One region of the Bacillus sp. KH172YL63 genome, then DNA from elsewhere that is predicted to be linked to it. Evidence: riboswitches for the same ligand, from Rfam matches in the RefSeq annotation. Region 1 holds a riboswitch; each other region holds the start of a gene.
What was found. A riboswitch is a leader RNA that binds a small molecule or an ion and turns the genes downstream of it on or off. The one in region 1 is predicted to bind S-adenosylmethionine.
Positions count from the first base shown of each region.

Region 2: linked by a shared signal. The riboswitch ahead of metK (methionine adenosyltransferase) and the one ahead of KH172YL63_RS18365 (methionine ABC transporter ATP-binding protein) in region 1 are both predicted to bind S-adenosylmethionine.
Region 3: linked by a shared signal. The riboswitch ahead of KH172YL63_RS16655 (methionine ABC transporter ATP-binding protein) and the one ahead of KH172YL63_RS18365 (methionine ABC transporter ATP-binding protein) in region 1 are both predicted to bind S-adenosylmethionine.

Region 1 is NZ_AP022842.1:3,574,929-3,582,254, forward strand. Features, by position in the region: gene sufD (Fe-S cluster assembly protein SufD) at 1-1,253, opposite strand, end outside; gene sufC (Fe-S cluster assembly ATPase SufC) at 1,271-2,056, opposite strand; gene KH172YL63_RS18350 (carboxymuconolactone decarboxylase family protein) at 2,988-3,353, opposite strand; gene KH172YL63_RS18355 (MetQ/NlpA family ABC transporter substrate-binding protein) at 3,505-4,329, opposite strand; gene KH172YL63_RS18360 (methionine ABC transporter permease) at 4,345-5,013, opposite strand; gene KH172YL63_RS18365 (methionine ABC transporter ATP-binding protein) at 5,010-6,032, opposite strand; SAM riboswitch class I at 6,187-6,292, opposite strand; gene KH172YL63_RS18370 (SCP2 sterol-binding domain-containing protein) at 6,405-6,752, opposite strand; gene KH172YL63_RS18375 (thioredoxin family protein) at 6,991-7,305, opposite strand; gene KH172YL63_RS18380 (toprim domain-containing protein) at 7,311-7,326, opposite strand, start outside.
Region 2 is NZ_AP022842.1:3,425,570-3,432,895, forward strand. Features, by position in the region: gene KH172YL63_RS17485 (gamma carbonic anhydrase) at 1-191, shown strand, start outside; gene metK (methionine adenosyltransferase) at 322-1,524, opposite strand; SAM riboswitch class I at 1,733-1,878, opposite strand; gene pckA (phosphoenolpyruvate carboxykinase (ATP)) at 2,196-3,785, shown strand; gene KH172YL63_RS17500 (lmo0937 family membrane protein) at 3,844-3,993, opposite strand; gene KH172YL63_RS17505 (GNAT family N-acetyltransferase) at 4,385-5,179, shown strand; gene KH172YL63_RS17510 (biotin transporter BioY) at 5,216-5,782, opposite strand; gene KH172YL63_RS17515 (hypothetical protein) at 6,342-6,674, shown strand; gene KH172YL63_RS17520 (DUF2584 domain-containing protein) at 6,823-7,065, opposite strand; gene KH172YL63_RS17525 (alpha/beta hydrolase family protein) at 7,088-7,326, opposite strand, start outside.
Region 3 is NZ_AP022842.1:3,251,820-3,259,145, reverse strand. Features, by position in the region: gene KH172YL63_RS16670 (Lrp/AsnC family transcriptional regulator) at 261-740, shown strand; gene KH172YL63_RS16665 (hypothetical protein) at 762-971, shown strand; gene KH172YL63_RS16660 (MgtC/SapB family protein) at 1,062-1,583, shown strand; SAM riboswitch class I at 1,759-1,863, shown strand; gene KH172YL63_RS16655 (methionine ABC transporter ATP-binding protein) at 1,972-2,997, shown strand; gene KH172YL63_RS16650 (methionine ABC transporter permease) at 3,005-3,649, shown strand; gene KH172YL63_RS16645 (MetQ/NlpA family ABC transporter substrate-binding protein) at 3,661-4,497, shown strand; gene KH172YL63_RS16640 (M20 family metallopeptidase) at 4,510-5,724, shown strand; gene KH172YL63_RS16635 (hypothetical protein) at 6,094-6,459, opposite strand; gene KH172YL63_RS16630 (YhfM domain-containing protein) at 6,598-7,020, opposite strand; gene KH172YL63_RS16625 (VanZ family protein) at 7,213-7,326, opposite strand, start outside.

The DNA.
Region 1 (7,326 bases):
AGCTGTTTCACAACCGGTGCAAGGAATCCGTGAATCACAAGACGCTCTGCTTCATGCTGCGGGATACCGCGGCTCATCAGATAGTAAAGCTGCAGTGGATCAACGCGTCCAACAGAAGCTGCGTGTCCTGCCGTTACATCATCTTCATCGATCAGAAGGATCGGATTCGCATCTCCACGGGCTTTTTCACTGAGCATCAATACGCGTGACTCTTGCTCTGCGTTTGACTTGGAAGCTCCGTGTTCGATCTTGCCGATACCGTTAAAGATGGATGACGCTTCGTCTTTCATGACGCCATGCTTCAAGATGTAACCTTCAGAGTTTTTACCGAAGTGAACGACTTTTGTCGTGAAGTTTTGCTTTTGCTTGCCGCGACCTACGACAACTGTTTTCGTATCGCCATATGAGCCGTCGCCCATCAGGTTCGTGACGTTTTCAGACACAGTGTCCCCGTCGTTCATCAATCCTAAAGCCCATTCGATGCGCGCATCTCTTGCAGCAATCCCGCGACGGTTTACATATGTCGTCAATCCGCTTGCCAGGTTATCCACAGCACCGTATGCCACTTTCGCATTATCCTTCGCCAACACTTCCGTTACGATATTGTACACGCCGTCTTCTACATCCGTTGTAGAGATATAGTTTTCAACATATGTGACTGAACTGTTGTCTTCAGCTACAACCAATACGTGGTTGAACATAGCAACTTCAGCATTGTCATGTACATATACCGCTTGAATCGGCTTAGACAATTCAACGTTTTTCGGAATGTAAAGGAATGCTCCTCCATTCATCAGTGCCGCATGAAGAGCTGTAAGCTTATGCTCATCAACTTTCACGCCTTCAGTCATGAAATACTTTTGAACAAGTTCACTGTGCTCTTTCACCGCTGTCAGGATATCCGTGAAAATAACACCTTTGTCTTTCAATTCATTTGAAAGAGAAAGAAAAGCAGGTGTGTTATTCCGCTGGATATAAAGACTTTGATCTGTATCTTCTAAATCGACTAATGCTTTTGCTTCTTCTGGCAGCTCACTCAATGATGAAAACGCATCACTATCAACCGTATGTTTTTGGAATTGAGTAAAATTCCAATTTGTGATTTTCGTTTTATCAGCAACTGGAAGGCTAAGATCCTTTACTTTATTAAAGGCATCTGTACGAAGGGTTGTTAACCATTCCGGCTCTCCAAGTTGTTTCGAGTAGGAGCTGACATAATCGTGATCTACTGGTAGTTTCGTTTCAACAGTCATTTTCATCCCCCTAACACTTACGCTTCTTGGCCGACAGTTTCGTCTTTGATTCCCAATTCTTCTTTGATCCAGTCATATCCTTCTGCTTCAAGGCGCTGCGCTAATTCTTCGCCGCCTGATTTCACAATGCGTCCCTGCATCATAACGTGAACGTGGTCAGGTGTGATGTAGTTAAGAAGGCGCTGATAGTGAGTGATGATCAAGCATCCGAAATCTTCACCGCGCATTTTGTTGATCCCTTTGGAAACAACTTTAAGAGCATCGATATCAAGACCTGAATCGATTTCATCAAGAATCGCGATTTTTGGTTCGATCATCATTAATTGAAGGATTTCGTTACGTTTTTTCTCTCCGCCAGAGAACCCTTCGTTTAAATAACGTTGAGCCATATCCGGATCCATTTCTAAATATTCCATCTCAGCATCCATTTTACGGATGAATTTCATAAGTGAAATTTCATCGCCTTCCTCACGACGGCTGTTGACAGCAGAACGTAAGAAGTCTGCGTTCGTTACACCGCTGATTTCACTTGGATATTGCATTGCAAGGAATAGACCTACGCGTGCACGCTCGTCTACTTCCATTTCCAGAACATCTTCCCCGTCAAACGTGATGCTTCCTTTTGTCACTTCATACTTCGGGTGACCCATGATCGCAGAAGATAAAGTTGATTTACCTGTACCATTCGGACCCATTACTGCGTGGATTTCTCCACCTTTAATTTCAAGGTTAACCCCTTTCAGGATTTCCTTTCCTTCAATCTCAACATGAAGATCTTTAATTGTTAAAGTAGAACCTGCCATGTGTATATACCTCCGTGACTTTATAATGAATTTAAGAATACAATTCTTTAATCATTCTCAATTTATTCTCATTACAATCTTATAACAAATAAAAGCTATTATCAACTTTTTCAGGATATCCATATCGTGCTAATCTGAGATGAGCTGCCTCTTCTATTGTCCGCCTAAACCGGCGGAAAAATGTAGCGTGACGTCAAACCAATATTTATCGCCTGTGCAGACTTCAGGGGGGCATATTCTTCGTCTTCCTGAAAGACCGAACCCATTCACTTTAACACACGAATACCGATTCATTAAAAAAACCAGTGCATCTGCTACACTGGTTTCTCTTTTCTTCCTTATTATATATTAGCATGCACTTTACGATCAAATGCAGCAATCATTCTGCGGCTTTCCTTATAGTCCTGCTCTCTTTTCTTCTCTACTTGCATCCTGACATCATGCTTTCGTTTGTACACCTCATAACCAATCCCATGGGCTCCATGCATAGCTTTTTCCATTTCACTTGTGTACGAGATACTCTCAAGAGAGTCGATAATGAATCATTCCTTTCAGGTTTTTAATTACTTTACAACTATACTACCCCCACGTTCACAAGACAAAACCGGTTTTTCTCCATTTTTTCTTGTATTCTTCTCTCCTTGGTGTCACCGGGGGTCTACCTATAAGTTTTCACAAAATTCCGCCATTATACTGCCAAATAATAGCGTGTCGGTGTAAATTTATGAATTTACATACATGTTTATTAGTTTCAGGCGGGTACACTTCTCTCTGCGGTGAGCCCTGATTGTTTCGATTTCCAGCCGAGGTATCCTGGGACCGGATTGAGAACACTTGGGTAAGAAGATAAGCGGTTAAGGTAACAATGTTTACGAAAACAGTCATAAAAAAACCAGAAGCTGATCGAACAGCGTCCTGGTTTTTTTCGTGACTATTGCTTCAATTGATTCAAATCCTGTATCGATTGCTGGACGAGTGTGACAGCCTGGCTCATGGCTGCTCCGCCACCGAATGCAGCTGTCACCCCGATTGCTTCAAGGATTTCCTCTTCAGAGCATCCTTGATCGAGACATCCCTTTGTGTGATAGATGATACAGTATTCATCCTGTGAGTAGAGGCTGATGCCCAATGCAATCAACTGCTTATCTTTTTTGGAAAGCACACCTTCCCTGAAACAGTGTTCAGTGAATGTATTGTAATGCTCTGCCAGCTCAGGCATCTTTTCAGTGAAGACCCCAAGTCCCATTTTATAATCAAGCAGTGCTGCTTCTGTCGTATTTCTCGGTTCCATCTGCATCTCTTTCATCTCCAATTCAAAAAATGATTCATCCAAAATAGTATGAGCCAGTCATGAATTGAATATGTGGGCAAAAAGAAATCCGAACGAATTCACTTCAAGGAGAATTCGTTCGGATTATGTCCGGCTAAATGAAAGCCGCTGCTTCTCGTTATTCCGATACCGGGACTACCGCGCCGTCCCACTCTTCATTGATAAATTCCTGGATTTCTTTCGAACGGAGTGCTTTTACCAATGCTTTCACTTCTTCTTTGTTTTCATCGCCTTTATTAACAGCAATCACGTTTACATATGGGGAGTTGCTGTCCTCGATGGCAATGGAATCTTCAAGAGGTTTCAATCCTGCATCAATTGCATAGTTGGAATTGATTACGACTGCGTCGCCTTCTTCATTTTCATACATTTGTGGCAGCAGTGCCGCTTCGTATTCATAATCAAACTTCAGGTTTCGTGGGTTATCTTTAATATCTTCAAGCTGTGCCTGTGTATTTTCCACTCCATCCTTTAACGTGATGAGACCTTTTTTCTCAAGGAGTGTAAGGATGCGCCCATGGTCAGACACAGAGTTACTCATCAAGATCGTCGCCCCTTCAGGAAGGTCTTCAAGTGATTTGTATTTCTTTGAATACACACCGATTGGCTCGATGTGGATGCCACCAGCATTGACGAAGTCATAGTCATTATCCTTCATTTGAAGATCCATGTAAGGCGTCGTTTGGAAATAGTTCGCATCCAGATCACCATTATCCAGGTCTTTATTCGGAAGGATATAGTCCTGATACGTTTCAATCTGTAAGTCGATACCCTCTTCTTCCAGGATCGGTTTTACTTTTTCAAGGATTTCGGCATGGGGTACATTCGAAGCCCCTACCACTAATTCTTTTTCATCACCATCGCCGGATCCTGAATCACTCCCGCATGCTGCCAGTCCAAAAATACTTGTTGCTGCAATAACTCCTGCTAACCATTTTTTCATTTGATATTCTCTCCTTTATCGTTTGTCTAATTTATTTGTAAAGAAATCACCCAGAATTTGAATGGCAAACACGACAAGCAGAATCATGATCGTCGCTGCCAATGTCACATCTTCCCTGCTGCGCTGGAATCCATCGAGGTAAGCAAGGTTACCGAGACCTCCAGCCCCGATCACACCTGCCATTGCCGTGTAACCGACAAGGGCGATCGCCGTAACCGTAATTCCTGATATCAATGCCGGAAGTGATTCGGGTATGAGGACTTTCCATATGATCGTGCTCGTTTTCGCCCCCATTGCTTTTGCTGCTTCGATGACACCTTTATTCACTTCACGCAGTGCAATCTCGACCATACGGGCATAGAATGGGGCTGCCCCGATGATCAGTGCCGGCAGTGCCGCGTTTGCCCCCCTGATCGTATCGAGTAAAAATTTGGTGAAAGGAATCAATAATACGATCAGGATGATGAAGGGAATCGAGCGAAACACATTCACCACTGCACTCGTCACCGTATAGGTGAGCTTATTCTCCCACAGATTCTCCTTGGAAGTGAGAAAGAGAAGTATTCCCAGAATCAAGCCTAGTACAAATGTAATCACTACCGACATGCCTGTCATATAGAGGGTTTCAAGGGTAGCTTCCCACATCTTTTCCCAATCTACATTCGGAAACAGATTTTCAATCATCCTTCAAGCACCTCCACTTTTACCAACTGCTGCTCGACAAAGGCAACCGCTTCTTGAATCGTCTCACCGTCTCCATCCAAGTGGACAAACAATGTGCCGTACGCTCCTTTTTGCGTCTGGGAAATCTGGCCCTGGATGATATTGACGTCAAGGTCGAACCTCCTGATTAAGCTAGTAATGAGCGGTTGTTCAGTCGATTCACCGACGAATGTGAATTTCAGCACCTTTCCGTTTGGATACTGTTCCAATAAGTGCTCGACCGTTTCTTCCGTTTCCTCTCTTTGGGAAACTTCTTGAACAAATCGCTTGGTCACATTCTCTTTCGGGTTGCGGAACACATCGAGAACATCACCGATTTCCACCACTTTCCCCTGTTCCATGACAGCGACCCGGTGACAGATCTTTTGGATCACATGCATTTCATGAGTGATCAATACGATTGTCAGCCCCAGCCTCTTATTAATATCCACGAGTAAATCCAGGATTGAATCTGTCGTTTGGGGATCCAATGCGGAAGTCGCTTCATCGCAAAGCAGGACGTTGGGGTTATTGGCCAGTGACCTTGCAATCCCGACCCTCTGTTTCTGCCCGCCGCTCAGCTGTGAAGGATACGCATCGCCTCTCCCTTCCAAACCGACCAGCTCCAATAATTCTTTGGCCCTTTTCTTCCTGTCTTTCTTCGATACACCGGCTATTTCCAAAGGAAACTGGATGTTTTCCAATACAGTCCGTGACCATAGAAGATTGAAGTGCTGAAAGATCATCCCGATCGACTGCCTCGCTTCCCGCAGTTCCCTTCCTTTTATCTCTGATATCTTCTGCCCATTCACGTCCACGATTCCTTCCGTTGGGACCTCGAGGCCATTGAGCATACGGATCAATGTACTTTTACCCGCTCCGCTGTAGCCGATCACCCCAAAGATTTCACCTTGTGCCACGTTGATGTTTACACCATCAACAGCTGAAATCGGTCCGGATTTGGATGGATAGATTTTTTTCACATCAGAAATTGAAATCATGCTGCCTGCCACCTTCTTTCTAAGTAAAACGACCTTTTTAATCAGGATTATATGTGCACCCCTAGTGCTAAGTGATCACTAGCTTTTCCTGTAACGAATAAAAAATGCCTTCCTGCGATAAGCAGAAAGGCATAATCATATAGGACTATCCTTTCTCTCATCTTTCAAAGCACTGCTTTGAGTGAATTGGCACCATTTCAATTTGCATTGACGGTTGCCGGGCTTCATAGGGCACGTCCCTCCACCTCTCTAAATAAGAGTAAAGTATCGATTATTTAATTATTATGATTGGTTAAAGACTCTGAAAATTTGCTACAAGAGAGATTCTATCATCGGTTGTAGAAGTGTGTCAATTCTTTTTCTTTCATTTTTTTATACTTCAATGGATTCCTTCATTTTGGAACGCGTGAGCCAAAGGACCGATTCAACGAAAAGCAGCGGGCGGTAGCCGCCTTTTACCGAGAGCATTCCTGCTTCGATCAATTGCGATAATCGGTCTTCACCCGAAAATAAAGAGACGATGTGATTTTGCTCGCCTTCAATGATAAAATGCGCTTCTTCACACTGTTCTTCTACAGTACATCCCCTGCTTGAAATCGATATGCCATATGTTTCTTCCCTGCACTGAAATTGAAGGATAAACGGATGATCAGGAAATAAAAATTGTAAATGATAGCGGGACTGACACTGATCTACTAATTCCTCTAAATATTTGCGCATAAATACCCTCCCAGGAATCGTCTATACAGATGATTTCCACTTATCGCCAGCAAATCCTGCCACCCATTCTCGACAGTTTTTGAACAGTAGTGTCATATTTGTCGAACAATAAGAATCCGGCTTACAACCAGTCAAAACCTGCTATCTTTCGCACCATTTCCCGAGAAATATGTCTGCGTATGTAGAACGAAAATCTGGGCAAATAAAAAAAGACCTTCTTGAAAAGGTCTCTCCCCCATTAATCAACGGCAATTTTATTGAGGCTTTCATATAAGAATGGGACAGACTGAAAGGCGTAAATCCTTTCTTTCTCGGTACCATCTTTAAATAATATCAAGCATGGAACACTTTCGACGGATTGCTTCTTTGCAAATTCGGGCAGGTAGTTCAAGTTGGCTTTCGTAAAGTGGAAGGATTGTGGAAGCTTCTCCACGACTTCCATCATTTTGCCTGCAACCTGGCACGTCCCGCACATCGGGGTGTACAGGTAGACCGCTTCCAATGCATGTTCTTCAATCCGATCGCACAATGCTTCTGTAGAGCTAACCTCAATCAAAACTAGATCATCCTTTTT
Region 2 (7,326 bases), 150 kb from region 1:
GTGAAGGAGCTTTCATCGGGGCCGGAAGCCTTGTCCCTCAAGGGAAAGTCATCCCGCCCAACACGCTCGCCTTCGGTCGCCCGGCCAAAGTCGTAAGGGAGCTGAATGAGCATGATATAAGTGAAATGACGCGCATTTCACGGGAGTATGCGGAAAAAGGGCAATATTATAAGAACATCGAACCGATTTAACTTCCTATACTTGGGATACCCTTTCCTTCATGGAATTACTCATGGAATATTTACAAAGAAGAAGGTTCCTTTTTTCATCCCAACATCAAAAAGACCAACACCAGAAAAGTGTTGGTCTTTTTTGTCTTCTCTATTCGCCTAACGCTGCTGCTTTTAACGCTTCAGCTTTGTTTGTACGCTCCCAAGGAAGATCGATGTCGTTACGGCCAAAGTGTCCGTAAGCAGCTGTCTGCTTGTAGATCGGACGACGAAGGTCTAACATTCTGATGATTCCTGCAGGACGAAGGTCAAAGTTGTTGCTGACAACGTCGATCAGGACGTCTTCAGATACTTTTCCTGTTCCAAACGTATCAACTGAAATCGATACTGGTTTAGCAACACCGATTGCATACGCAAGTTGAACTTCACATTTGTCGGCAAGTCCCGCTGCTACGATGTTCTTTGCAACATAACGTGCTGCATACGCTGCTGAACGGTCAACTTTCGTAGCATCCTTACCGGAGAATGCACCGCCACCGTGACGGGCATATCCGCCGTAAGTGTCAACGATGATCTTACGGCCAGTCAATCCTGCATCACCTTGTGGTCCACCGATAACGAAGCGGCCAGTCGGGTTGATGAAGTATTTTGTATTTTCGTCGATCAATTCGCCAGGTACAACCGGATCGATAACATATTCTTTCAGGTTACGCTGAATTTGCTCAAGCGTCACTTCCGGGTGATGCTGAGTAGAGATAACGATCGTGTCGATGCGGACCGGTTTATCGTTTTCATCATATTCAACTGTTACTTGTGTTTTTCCATCTGGACGAAGGTAAGGAAGGATTTCTTCTTTACGCACTTCTGTCAGACGACGGGAAATTTTGTGTGCAAGGGAAATCGGAAGAGGCATAAGCTCTTTCGTTTCGTTACAAGCGAATCCAAACATCAATCCTTGGTCACCTGCACCGATTGCATCGATTTCTTCTTCAGACATTTGACCTTCACGTGCTTCAAGTGCCTGGTCAACACCTTGAGCGATATCTGCAGATTGCTCATCGATTGATGTCAGCACTGCACATGTTTCAGCATCAAAGCCATATTTCGCACGTGTATAGCCGATTTCACGGATTGTTTCACGAACGATTTTTGGAATATCGACATACGTGTTAGTAGTGATTTCACCAGCAACAAGCACAAGACCCGTTGTAACGGATGTTTCACATGCCACACGGGCATTCGGATCATTTGTAAGAATTGCATCAAGAATTGAATCAGAAATTTGGTCACAAATTTTATCTGGATGTCCTTCGGTTACGGACTCAGATGTAAACAGACGACGTTTAGTTGACATCAAGGTTCCTCCTTAAGCGTAGTTGTCAGATATCCATCCGACAAAACATTAAACAGATACGGTACTCATTCCCTAAGTAGTATGAAGTAAACACGTTTTTTTTATAAAAAAATCGTGGTTTATGTGCGTTTGGTCCACTATAAACAGAAAAAAACCTTCCCCATTCAGCATCAGAGGAAAGGTTTCAGATCATAGCCGCGCCTTTTCTCTCTTATCGTTCAAGGTTCTTTAACCTTGCCTCAGTTTAGCACCTTCGCTTAATCAGATCTGTTTCAAACAGAAAAGATCCATTTACTATTTAGCAGGTTGCTGGGTTTCATAGGGTCTGCTCCCTCCACCAGCTCAGGATAAGAGTATCCGTTCAAGGAACAATGATAACGGTTAGGACAAAGGGTGTCAACTTTTTTTCCGCTGACAGGTTTAACCAAGCTTCAGCCTATTTTGCATCGCTTCAAATACGAGTGAAACACCCTATTTCCACCTTGAGGCTAAACATTCGGACGAACTCTACATATATATAAGAAGAAACCCCGTTTGCCCGTATGAAAAATGTGACAAATTGGAAACACCATATAAAATTACTCAAATAGTATAGACTAATGATCCAATTGTGTTATACTATTTTTGTGAAGAAAGCGAGATCATTAAATTTATATAAAGGAAGGGTTCGAATGAATTCAGTGAGCATGTCTAATGAATTAATGGAATTACTTAACGGTCAAAATATTCAGGAACAATTATCTGTTTCTCAACTAGTTGAAAAAGTCCTTCAGCGAAATGAAGGCGTTTTAACATCATCAGGGGCAGTCAGAGCAGAAACTGGTAAATACACAGGACGCTCTCCTAAGGATAAATTCATTGTAGAAGAACCATCCACCAAGGATAAGATTGAGTGGGGTTCAGTCAATCAACCGATCTCCCCGGAATCCTTCGATAAATTATATACGAAAGTCATTGAATACTTAAAGGAAAAAGAAGAAGTCTTCTCTTTCAAAGGGTTTGCAGGAGCAGATCCGAAACATAGATTACCAATCCAGGTGATCAACGAACTCGCCTGGCATAACCTTTTTGCCCACCAACTCTTCATCCGCCCGACTGAAGACGAGCTGAAGGATCACCTCTCTGAATTCACTGTCGTGTCGGCACCGAATTTCAAAGCAGATCCTGCTGTGGACGGTACACATTCGGAAACTTTCATCATTGTATCATTTGAAAGAAGAATCGTGTTGATCGGTGGAACGGAATATGCTGGAGAGATGAAGAAATCGATCTTCTCTGTCATGAACTATGTGCTTCCTGAATCCGACATCCTTTCCATGCACTGCTCATCGAACGTTGGCCGCGAAGGTGATGTGGCTCTGTTCTTCGGCCTGTCAGGCACAGGAAAAACGACCCTTTCTGCTGATTCAAACCGCCGTTTAATCGGGGACGATGAACACGGCTGGTCACCGAATGGCGTCTTCAACATTGAAGGCGGTTGCTACGCAAAATGCATCGGGCTCACCCGTGAAAAAGAGCCGCAGATCTTTGATGCGATCCGTTTCGGTTCGGTGCTTGAAAACGTCGTGCTTGACGACCATTCACGCATAGCTGATTACGAAGATAATTCCCTGACTGAAAACACACGTGCTGCGTACCCCCTTCAAGCGATGGAAAATATCGTGGAACCAAGTATCGCAGGACACCCTAATACAATCGTCTTCCTGACTGCGGATGCTTTCGGCGTACTGCCTCCGATCAGCAAGCTGACGAAAGAACAGGCGATGTACCACTTCCTGAGCGGATATACATCAAAGCTGGCAGGTACGGAACGTGGCATCACTTCGCCGCAAGCAACGTTCTCGACATGCTTCGGATCTCCATTCCTGCCGCTTCCGGCAACGCGCTATGCAGAGATGCTCGGCAAAAAGATCGATGAGCATAATGCCCAGGTCTTCCTTGTGAACACAGGATGGACCGGCGGTGAGTACGGAGTCGGTAACCGTATGAAATTACCATACACCCGTGCCATGATCCAAGCTGCCCTTGAAGGAGAATTGACAAATGTAGAAACGGTGAAAGATGACATCTTCGGCTTAAATATCCCTGTCCACGTCCCTGGGGTTCCTGATGAAGTCCTTCAACCGAAGAAAACATGGTCAAATGAAACCGCCTATGAAACAAAAGCGAGAGAACTTGCTCACAAATTCAACGAGAATTTTAAAAAATTCTCCAACGTCCCTTCAGACATCCAGCAACAAGGCGGACCATCCGTAAAATAATGAACAAACTGAAAGGTCCGTCCCTCATTCACGAGGGACGGACCTTCTTCATGTACCGCTACAAACCTTTCTTTCGGCCGGTGATGCGGTTAAATAAAAATACGACAACGGCGATGATCAGTAAGATATGGATGATAGCTCCGCCGATTTTGAATATTAATCCAAGTAACCATAGAACCAGTAAAATACCAATGATGGTCCAAAGCATGTCTTTTCCTCCTTACAACTGTTATTGCTCCTAAGATTCCCTATTTTGCTGATTTTAAAACTTGGCTGTGATTGGTTTTAAGAAAAAGGCTGTTTTTGCAAAGATGGTTGCTATTATTAGACGTTAATGTGAGCATTTTCGGAAATCTGAGACTTTGGAGTAATAAAATTGCCATAACGATGAATCAAGAGTAGTGTACCTGAATGACGTTTATCACTACTATTCAGATGATGAATAAGCAGTTTATTTATCCAATGAATTTTTTGTTTTTATCTTCGATGGTTGATCCTCGCTGCAGATGCGACTTCCTCAATCTCCTACTAAAATACTTCTTTACTAAATATTACTAATTTTGTTATAATATTGATTAAAATTCACAGGGGGAATAAAGATGATCAGACAGCTGACAGAGAAGGATCATGAGCTATGCCAACGTCTCATTCATCAGCAGCCGGCGGAGAATTTGTTCATCATCGGTGACATCGAGGCATTCGGTTATGAGCAGGACTTCCAAAAAATCTGGGGAGACTTCGACGACGAAGAAAATTTGAGGGGCGTACTGCTTAAGTACCGGGAAAATTTCATCCCTTTCGCTGTTGGGGAATTCGATGCGGAAGGCTTCGCTTCCATCATTAACGGAACCGAAGACTATGGCATCATGTCTGGACTAAAACGGGTTGTATCAGAGGTGGAACCGTTCTTGACACGGTCGATAAAATCAAAGCGGCATATGCACTATGCCAAATGTGACAGTACTTCGATGATGTCCCATTCTCCACTGCCTCATGTGAAGGAAGCGGACCTCACGGATATTCCCAGGCTCGTGGCACTCCTCAATAGCATCCCTGAATTCAGCGGCGGCGATTTCACCGTTGAAAAAAGAAAGCACAGCATGGAAGCCGGCGTGTCCAGAAGCTATTATGTGGAGAAAGACGGAATGTTTGTATCTTCTGCTTCCACTACTGCTGAAAACAGCCTGTCTGCCATGATCGTCGCCGTGTGCACCCATCCCGAATACAAGAAACAGGGCTATGCGACTGACTGTATGACGAAGCTTTGCCGTGACGTGTTAGAAGAAGGAAAAGAGCTCTGTTTGTTTTATGATAATCCTGAAGCAGGGAAGATCTATAAGCGGATCGGCTTTAAGGATATCGGTTATTGGTCCCTATATAAATTTCATCAATAGAAAAAAGTTGACCCTACTCAGGGCCAACTTTTTTCTTTATACGGCCACTTTGCGGGCTGGAATCAATTTGGCCTGCACGAGGCGCTTTCTTACGGTGATCCCGATCCAGCTTGCAAGGAACGCTTTGATTAGGCCGACGACGATAAACGGATACACGCCTGCAGCCATCGCCTGTGCCCAGCTAAGATCAGCCACATATTTCAGCTGGATTGCACCAAGGATGAGCGTGATGACCATTCCGGCAGTATTGGCAAGCATCGCCATCGGAATCGTGAATCTCGTTTTCTCTAAAATCAAACCGGTGACATATGCCGCTGCAATAAAGCCGAAAATATATCCTCCGGTCGGACCGACAAGGACGTGGGCCCCTCCGCTGAATCCAGCAAATACAGGAACACCGACGGCCCCCAGTGCCGCGTAACCCATTAAAGAGAACGCACCATACCTGCTTCCGAGGATGGTTGCCGTTAAACCTACCGCCAACGTTTGACCGCTGATCGGCACGAGCGGCAGCGGTATTTCTATTTGTGCAAAAATCCCTGTAATTGCCGCAAAAATCGCACAGTGGAGAATCACCCTTAATTTCTCACCATTCATGTTCATACCCCTCTCTATATGTAAACTTTCTATAATTATAAGTTAACATAATTACCAGGTTTTGGGGTAGTTATTTTTAGGGGATCGGGTGATTTTTTGATAGGCTGTATTCGTTGTTTCCACGTTGCGCGGGAACAGAGGCATTCCGTGCCAAGAGTCTTGAATGAGTCTCAACCTGATTTCTTCTTCCCCAGACTCCATGGCAGAGTGCACCATTTTAAAAAATGGATGTTTTCGTAAACATTGTGGCTTTTAGACAAGCGAGGTGCGGTTGATTTCCGCTACAGATGCTCTCTTTCCGCGGGGATGGCGGTGAGCCTCCTCGGACTGCGTCCTGCGGGGTCTCACCTGTCCATCAGTTCCCGCAGGAGTCGAGCATCTGCAGCGAGAATCAACCATCGAAGATAAAAACCATTATTCCCTAGTCTCAAATTACCTCAGACGCTCACACTAACCCCTATTAATAACAACAATTTATACGATAACACCCTAAAAAAATTAACATCTTCCCGTACAAGCCTGAATATCCTTTGAATATGTGAAGAATGAGCTAAGGAGGATGAACATGAAGCGGCTGTTGGTCTTATTGTTGTGCATATCGGTTTTAAGCGCCTGCGGGGAGAAAAAGCCTGCATCGTATGAGTTATGCGGTTACGGGGATATGATGGTGGTGGGGGATAAGGAATATGTAAAGGTTTCTGTAGAAAAGAAGCTGACCCTTGATGAGAAAATCGGCGCCATCAAAGAAAAGATTGAAACGAAGTATCATCCGGTCAATGATTTCACGACAAATACGCTGCCGGAAGGGACCCCGATTTATTCTGTAAAGGATCATAAACAATATTTGATTGCCCAAACGAAGGATAACCGCTATCTCCTGTATGAAGAAATTCATTAAAAGGGCTGGGACAATCGTTCTTTAACTAAAGTAAAATCCGAATGGTGCTTCGAAACTCTTTTCTGAGAATCGAATCCATTCGGATTTTTTTATGTCTTAGCCTATGCCATTTTGTGGAGGAGAACTCGGTCCTGTCTCTTGGTCTTTTTTAATTCGTCGAATTCAGTGAAATCAACCGATACAGGATCGTCGTTTGTTCATCCTTCCATTCCATCTTTTCAATCCTGCCGTAGCCGCTCGGATCACTGTGCTTCGTCTTTCTCACGTCGATCGGCACATGCATTGGATAAAGGCGGTATCCGTCCTTTTGCAGGGAGAAAAGGTTTTCTTCCTTCCTCACTTCTCTTCCTTTTGTCACAATCATCGTATTTAATTCTAAGCCCATGCCCATATCGTCAGCCATCCTTTTGTTCTCATTGTTTTTTCATCCATGCCGATAGCATGGAGACAATCTCTTGATTTTTCCGCGGGGGAAAGTAATGTGTGAAATCTTTGAAGATGTGGGAGTAAACCGGTTTTCCCAACTCTTTCAGCCTTTTTTCTAATCTATATGCATGCTCGACGGAAACGTTCAGATCTTTTTCGCCGTGAATGATCAGGACGGGTGCCTCCAATGCTTCCAGTCCGTACAGGGGCGTCCGCCATTCATAGC
Region 3 (7,326 bases), 320 kb from region 1:
GCGTCTTTTTTGTATGGTAAGTAGTTGAACCTTTCGTAAAATGAAGCAGGTAAACACGCAAAAATGGATGAACCATGATTTTGCACGCCTGCATTACGTCAAAGTGTATGGAAGCACGGGAACCGTCCCCGTGCTTGTGCTTCTTTGTTGTATAGTATAATAAGAAAAACCAAAACAAATAAAAGTATCTAAGAGTAATAGCTTACAAATCTTCACCACATCCCCCCACTAACCATCAATTCACAAAGGAGACACCAACCATGGAATCAATCGTAAGCAGGGTCCTTGATCAGATGGATCTGCAGCTGTTGGATTTGCTGCAAAAGGACGGGAATTTGAGCAATCTCCAATTATCGAAGCGGGTCAATTTGTCCGCACCGGCCGTGCATGCTCGGATCAAGCGGCTGGAGACGGAAGGGTATATCAAGAAGCAGGTAGCGATACTGAATCATGAGAAGCTTGGATTTGATTTGTTGTGCTTTGTGTTCATGAGTACGAATGAGCACCGGACGGAGAAGCTGGAAGCGTTGGAGGAGACATTGGAAGCGATGAAAGAGGTGCTGGAATGTCACTGTCTGACCGGCGAATACGATTATCTCCTGAAGGTTGCCTGCAAGGATCGGAAGGGGCTCGAGCTCTTTATCAGGCGGCTGAATGAAATGGGGATCACGAAGATCCAGACGAGCCTGGCGCTCCGGGAGATCAAGGATTCGACGGTGCTGCCGATACATGGGGAATAACTTATAATAAAGGTGTTGTGTATGAATAAATTGAGAATAGCCTGGATTATACCCAATGTGCTGCTTTACATTGCTTTTATCTTTTTACTATTTTTTATAACCGGAAATGATAATGGTTTGAAAGAAATCAACGCATTGAACATATATGTCGTTCTTACTATATTGATATTTGCAGTAGCGGTATTTGGCAGTATAAGGATTGCCAAGTGGATGAGAGAAGGGAAACTTTGATTGGACATACCCTTTCTATACCAAATAATTTAGTGTACGATAAAAAAATATTCTACAAATAGCAATCTTGCACAGGAGGAGGATTTCACCATGTCACATATCATCAATGCAGCAGCGGATTTCTTCTGGCAGCATGATATTTATTTCCGGATTGTGGTGAGTGCGGTCCTGGGGTTCGTGATCGGATGGGACCGGACGTCGAAAAATAAGCCTGCCGGGTTAAAGACGTATACGTATGTGGCGGTGGCCTGTACGTTGATCACGATCGTTTCGATTGAAGGGGCGGAAATGCTCAGTCAGCCGGACAGCGGGAAGATGATGGATCCTTTCCGGCTTGCGGCTCAAATTGTTTCAGGGCTCGGTTTCTTAGGTGCAGGTGTGATCCTGAAAGACGGCCTGCGGGTAAAAGGACTCACTTCCGCTGCGATGATTTTCTACGTAGGTGGAGTCGGCATCGGGATTGGGGCAGGCTTTTACGGGATCGTCATCTTCGCGACCCTGATCACGTTCATCACAACGAGGATCGGGAACATTTTCGAAGGCCGGGAAATGACGACCGTGCGGCTGCCGAAGATGGGGAAGAAAAAAGAGGAAGAGAAGGATGAGGAGTAGGCTCGAGGCCTGTTCTCTCCACTCTGTATTGCGGCAAAACTGACCTGGGACTGAGGTCAGTTTTTTTAGTTTTTTATGAAATATTCAAAAAACATTGTTGACAAAACAATGGAAATTCTATACCATTACCCTAATGCTTAAACGCATCATAACATTAATTAAATAAAGCGATATCTTCTTATCCAGAGAGGTGGAGGGACTGGCCCTGTGATACCTCGGCAACGGGTTCTTATGAATACCGTGCCAATTCCATCAAGTCATGTGACTTGAAAGATGAGAAGAGCGGGACATCTACATATTTGTGCCTCTCTTCTTATGAAGGGGGGCACTTTTTATTTGGCCGGAAGCACAAGTAAGAGGGATACATAGCGAAAGGAGAAGGTCCTGTATGATCAGAGTTCAGAATGTTACGAAAGTATTCGAGACGAAGGATGGCCCGTTCAATGCTTTGAAGAATGTTTCCTTCGAGGTGAAAAAGGGAGAGATTTATGGCGTGATCGGGTTCAGCGGGGCGGGTAAGAGCACGCTTGTCCGCTGTCTCAATTTTTTAGAGAAACCTTCATCGGGTGATATTTTCATAGAGGGGCGCAGCCTGAAGGATCAGTCGGCGATTGATCTGAGGAAGGAGCGGCACCGGATCGGGATGATTTTTCAGCATTTCAATCTGTTTCAGTCCCGGACGGTGGCAGGGAATATCGCCTATCCTCTGAAACTTGCAAAGTGGCCGAAAGAAAGAATCAGTGAAAGGGTCAAGGAGCTGCTCGCGTTTGTCGGACTTGAAGATAAAGCGAAGCATTATCCCGACGAGCTGTCAGGCGGTCAGAAGCAGAGGGTGGGGATTGCAAGGGCCCTCGCGACCTCGCCATCGATTCTCCTCTGCGATGAAGCCACATCCGCACTGGATCCCCAGACGACCGAATCAATTTTGAATCTATTAAAAAGAATCAACGGGGAGTATGGGATTACAATCGTGATGATCACCCACGAAATGGGGGTCATCCGGGAAATCTGTGATAAGGTCGCGGTGATGGAAAATGGAGAAATCGTGGAAGAGGGAAGCGTGTTCGATATCTTTTCCAACCCGCAGACCTCGACGACGAAAAACTTTGTGAAAAGTGTCATGAATGATCAGCTGCCGGCATCGGTTCTCGACAAATTGAATGACAGCAAGGAAGGGCGCATCTGCCGCCTCATTTTCAAAGGAGATTCAACGGGCCTGCCGATCCTTTCTGAGACGGCAAAAGCATTCAACGCCCACATCAATGTATTATTCGGGCAGATCACAGAACTCCAGGGTCAGCCGTTCGGGAATCTCATCGTCCAGATCATCGGCAGCAGGAGCGAAACGGAAGAAATCCTGGATTATTGGAGAAACAGATTATTCGTAAGCGAGGTGGAGAAGCGTGCAAGTTAATTGGGAATTGTTTTGGCCAAAGATTATTGAAGCGACATGGGATACGGTGGCGATGGTGTCATTTTCCCTTCTGTTCGCCACACTCATCGGCCTTCCCCTCGGCATCATCGTCGTGGTGACGAGAAAGGGACACTTGCTTGAAAACAAAGCCGTCTTTTCCGTATTGAGCAGCATCATCAACGTGTTCCGGTCAATCCCGTTCATCATCCTGATGGTCGCGATCATCCCGTTTACCCGGTTGGTCGTCGGCACATCGATCGGAACGGCAGCCGCCGTAGTGCCGCTTGTCGTGTTTGCGGCGCCGTATATTGCAAGACTCGTAGAAAGTTCGCTCCTTGAAGTGGAACCGGGTGTCATCGAAGCGGCCGAGTCCATGGGGGCCGGGCCGTGGCAGATCATCTTCGGGATCCTCATTCCGGAAGCATTGAGTACGCTGGTCCTGAATATCACAATCGCAACAATCGGCCTTGTCGGGGCATCGGCCATGGCCGGGGCAGTCGGAGGCGGAGGCCTCGGGGATCTCGCCATTGCGTACGGATATCAGCGATTTGAAACATCCGTCATGATCGTGACGGTCATCATTTTAATCGTGATGGTACAGGGACTGCAGACAGCAGGAAATACATTATCAAAAATCATCAGAAGACGATAGGAGAGGGAATCATGAAAAAATCAATCAGTCTAGCAAGCATCGCCATTCTATTATTTACCCTGCTATTGAGCGGGTGCTCGGGAAACAGTGCATCGGGATCAGGTGAAAAAGAAGTCGTGAAAGTCGGCGTGAACGGCTCAGGGGCACCGATCTGGGAGTATATAAAAGAGAAAGCAGCAAAGGAAGGGATTGACATCGAGATCGTCGAGTTCGCCGATTACGTGAGACCGAACCAGGCGCTCGCCGATGGGGATATCGACCTGAACGCCTTCCAGACAATCTCGTATTTCGATTCTTTCGTGGAAGAACATAATCTGGATTTAGTACCGATCGGCTCGACGCTTATCGCGCCAATGGGCATCTATTCGGAACAATACGAATCGGTAGAAGATTTGCCGAAAGGAAGTACAGTCGCCCTGCCTCAAGAGGCGACGAACCTTGGCCGTGCCCTTCTCTTACTGGAGGAAGCAGGATTGATCGAGCTGAAAGAAGGATTTGATCAGTCACAAGGTCTTGAAGCGATCAAAGAAAATCCGAAAAACCTTGAATTCACAACCGTTGTCGCTGCCCAAACACCGAGGGTCCTGCCGGATGTGGCTGCATCAATCATCAATAATGGTGTCGCGGTTGAAGCAGGGTTCGTCCCGGTTGATGACAGCATCTATATCGAAGGGGCAGAATCGAAGCCATTCATCAATATCATCGCGGCACAGGAAAAAGACAAAGACAATCAAACTTACAAAAAAATCGTGGAGATCTATCAGCAAGATGACGTAGCGGAACATATCAAGAAAACATACAAAGATTCGCTGATCCCGACATTCGTGCCAGTCAGTGAATTGCATTAGGAGGGAAAAGAAATGAGTCAACGAACAGCGCTTGCCGACCGTACACACAACCTCGTCTCAGCAGTTGATCAATTGGGCGTAAAACTCGTGTCGATCAGCCATCAGATCCACGACAAACCTGAAATCGGGAACGAAGAATTCTTTGCTTCAGAAACTTTGACCACCCTCCTCGAAGCCCACGGGTTCTCAGTGGAAAGGGGAGTGGCCGGTCATGAGACTTCCTTTGTGGCACGGAAATCCTCCGGGAAAGAAGGGCCGGTCATCGGCTATCTGGCTGAATATGACGCCCTGCCCGGACTCGGCCACGCCTGCGGTCACAATATCATCGGAACGGCAAGCTGCGGGGCGGCGATCGCCCTCTCTTCCGTACTGAATGAAACAGGAGGGGAAGTGGTGGTGTTCGGTACGCCTGCCGAAGAAGGCGGCCCCAACGGAAGTGCGAAGGGCAGCTTCGTCAAGGCCGGCTTGTTCGAAGGCGTGGATGCCTGCATGATGGTCCATCCGTTCAACAGGACGACCCAGACAGGGAAAACCCTTGCCGTCGACCCGCTTGATTTCGCATTCAAAGGAAGGTCTGCCCATGCGGCGGCTTCCCCTGAAGACGGCATCAATGCCCTCGACGGCGTGATCCAGCTGTTCAACGGCATCAACGCCCTTCGGCAGCACGTCACAGAAGACGTGCGGATTCACGGCATCATCACCCACGGCGGGGACGCCCCCAACATCGTCCCTGACTATGCGAAAGCCCGCTTCTATATCCGGGCTGCCACCAGGGAAGCGTGCAATGAAGTCACGAAGAAAGTGAAAGCGATCGCGGAAGGGGCGGCACTTGCCACCGGAACGGAACTGAATGTGATCAAAATCCAGAATGAAGTGGATCACTTTCAGCTCAACCGCCGTTTCGATCAAGTATTCCAGCGTGCCATCGAGTCACTCGGCGAGCCCTTTGACCAAACAGAACGTAAAGGCCTCGGCTCATCCGACGCCGGAAACGTCAGCCGGGTCGTCCCGACGATCCACCCCTACATCAAGATCGGCCCCGAATCCCTCGTCGTCCACACGAACGAATTCAGGGAAGCAGCGAAATCCCCCGAAGGTGACCGTGCCCTTGTGACCGGGGCCAAGGCCCTTGCCCTGACGGGGTATGAACTGCTGACGGATAAGCAGCTTTTGGCGGTGATTTGGGAAGAGTTTGGTAAAGACGAAGAGACAGCCGGATCAGGGTAACGGATTCGGTTTTGGAGTACAAACATTAAAAAAGTAATATAAATGGAGGTCCAATTCCATATGAATTGGATCTCTTGTTTTTGTTGTTATTAAAGGGTTTATGGTAATTTCGTACCCTAATTTACAGCAGTTTGATGGCTAACATACTCCTGCGAATTGGTGTGTTAAAACATATACCAATACTTGTGTGAGAAAGGATTCAAAAACGCCTTCTCAGCTTCTCGGTATTACTAAATAGCTATATGCTATGAACTGAATGATTTATAAGTAGTAGAACGAAGAAAAAGACCGATTGCTTAATCGGTCTGTTCATTTCTATACTGCCTTATTCCATTAAAGCCCCCTATAATGGAATAAGAAAAGCGACCTTTACATATTAGATATTCCATTAATAAAAACACTGAATAACAAACTAATGGTTACGAAGCCTGCAACTAAAATGGAAAAAACTTGGCTGTTTTTGAATTCAAAAATAACTATACCTAACCCCGCAAGGCATAACACCAACCACATAGGCATAAATATTGCATCTGCAATATTCCTTGGCAATGAAGCATAACCGCCTCCTAAAAAAAATATCCAATGCACAACCAAAATCCCTATAACTACATAAGCGACTTTTCTAGGTGAGCTCCCTTTTTCACTTCTTTTTATAGACATCACGGGCTTAGCAATTATAGTGACAGTTGTAATTAATACAAGTAAAATAATTATTGATAACCCTATAAATTCCACTTCCTATCTAACATACTCATTCAAAAAAAGCACTTTAACACCATTTACTAATCATAAAATGTAGCAACAATTTTATTTACACAACCTGTGCTTGTATTTTTTTTATAACTTCTTTATAAAAATCAACTTGATGTGGAACTACACATCTAATAACTTTCTTATTTCTTTCGTCTCATTGGGAGAAACTATATAACCTTGTCTTTCGTGTCCTATGTACATAATTACGCTTTCTTCCCCCGTATTTCCAAGCAGGAGATGTAGACCTTGCGTCTCCCCGTTGTCATAGCGTATTAACAAGTCGTAGTCAGGTTTTTCATTAGCTACATCCATATCTCTAGATCGTTTTTTAGCATTTTGCAAAACATTTTCAAAGCCTGAGATAGAATTCTCTTGGTCCATTAAGAGTATATAATCCTCGTTCAAACCCCCATATCCATTAGATATAGATATTGATATATCAGTTATATTATCTTTTGGTTTCATTTCTTTAACTTGGGTTTGACAAGCAATTAAAGCAAAACAACAAGTAATAAACAATAAAGATAATAATATTTTCTTCATACCAATTATCCTCCTTCCAATGCAATTTCTTATTAACAGTGCGGCTCATTCCTTAAAGCATAACTGCTTTAGTTGTCTTGAACTACATTATTCAAGTTCAATTCTTCAATTAATCTGCCCGATAATTGATTACGGGCAATAAACTTGATCTCAGCAGCTGATCTTCTGATATTGTCCCTAATATTCAATAACCTAAATTTTACTTTTTATCTGAATCTTGAAGATCAGGTATCCTAAGGCAGCTCCAATTAGGTTTAATATAACATCATCTACATCTAATACTCCTAATTTAGTTAGATACTGAAA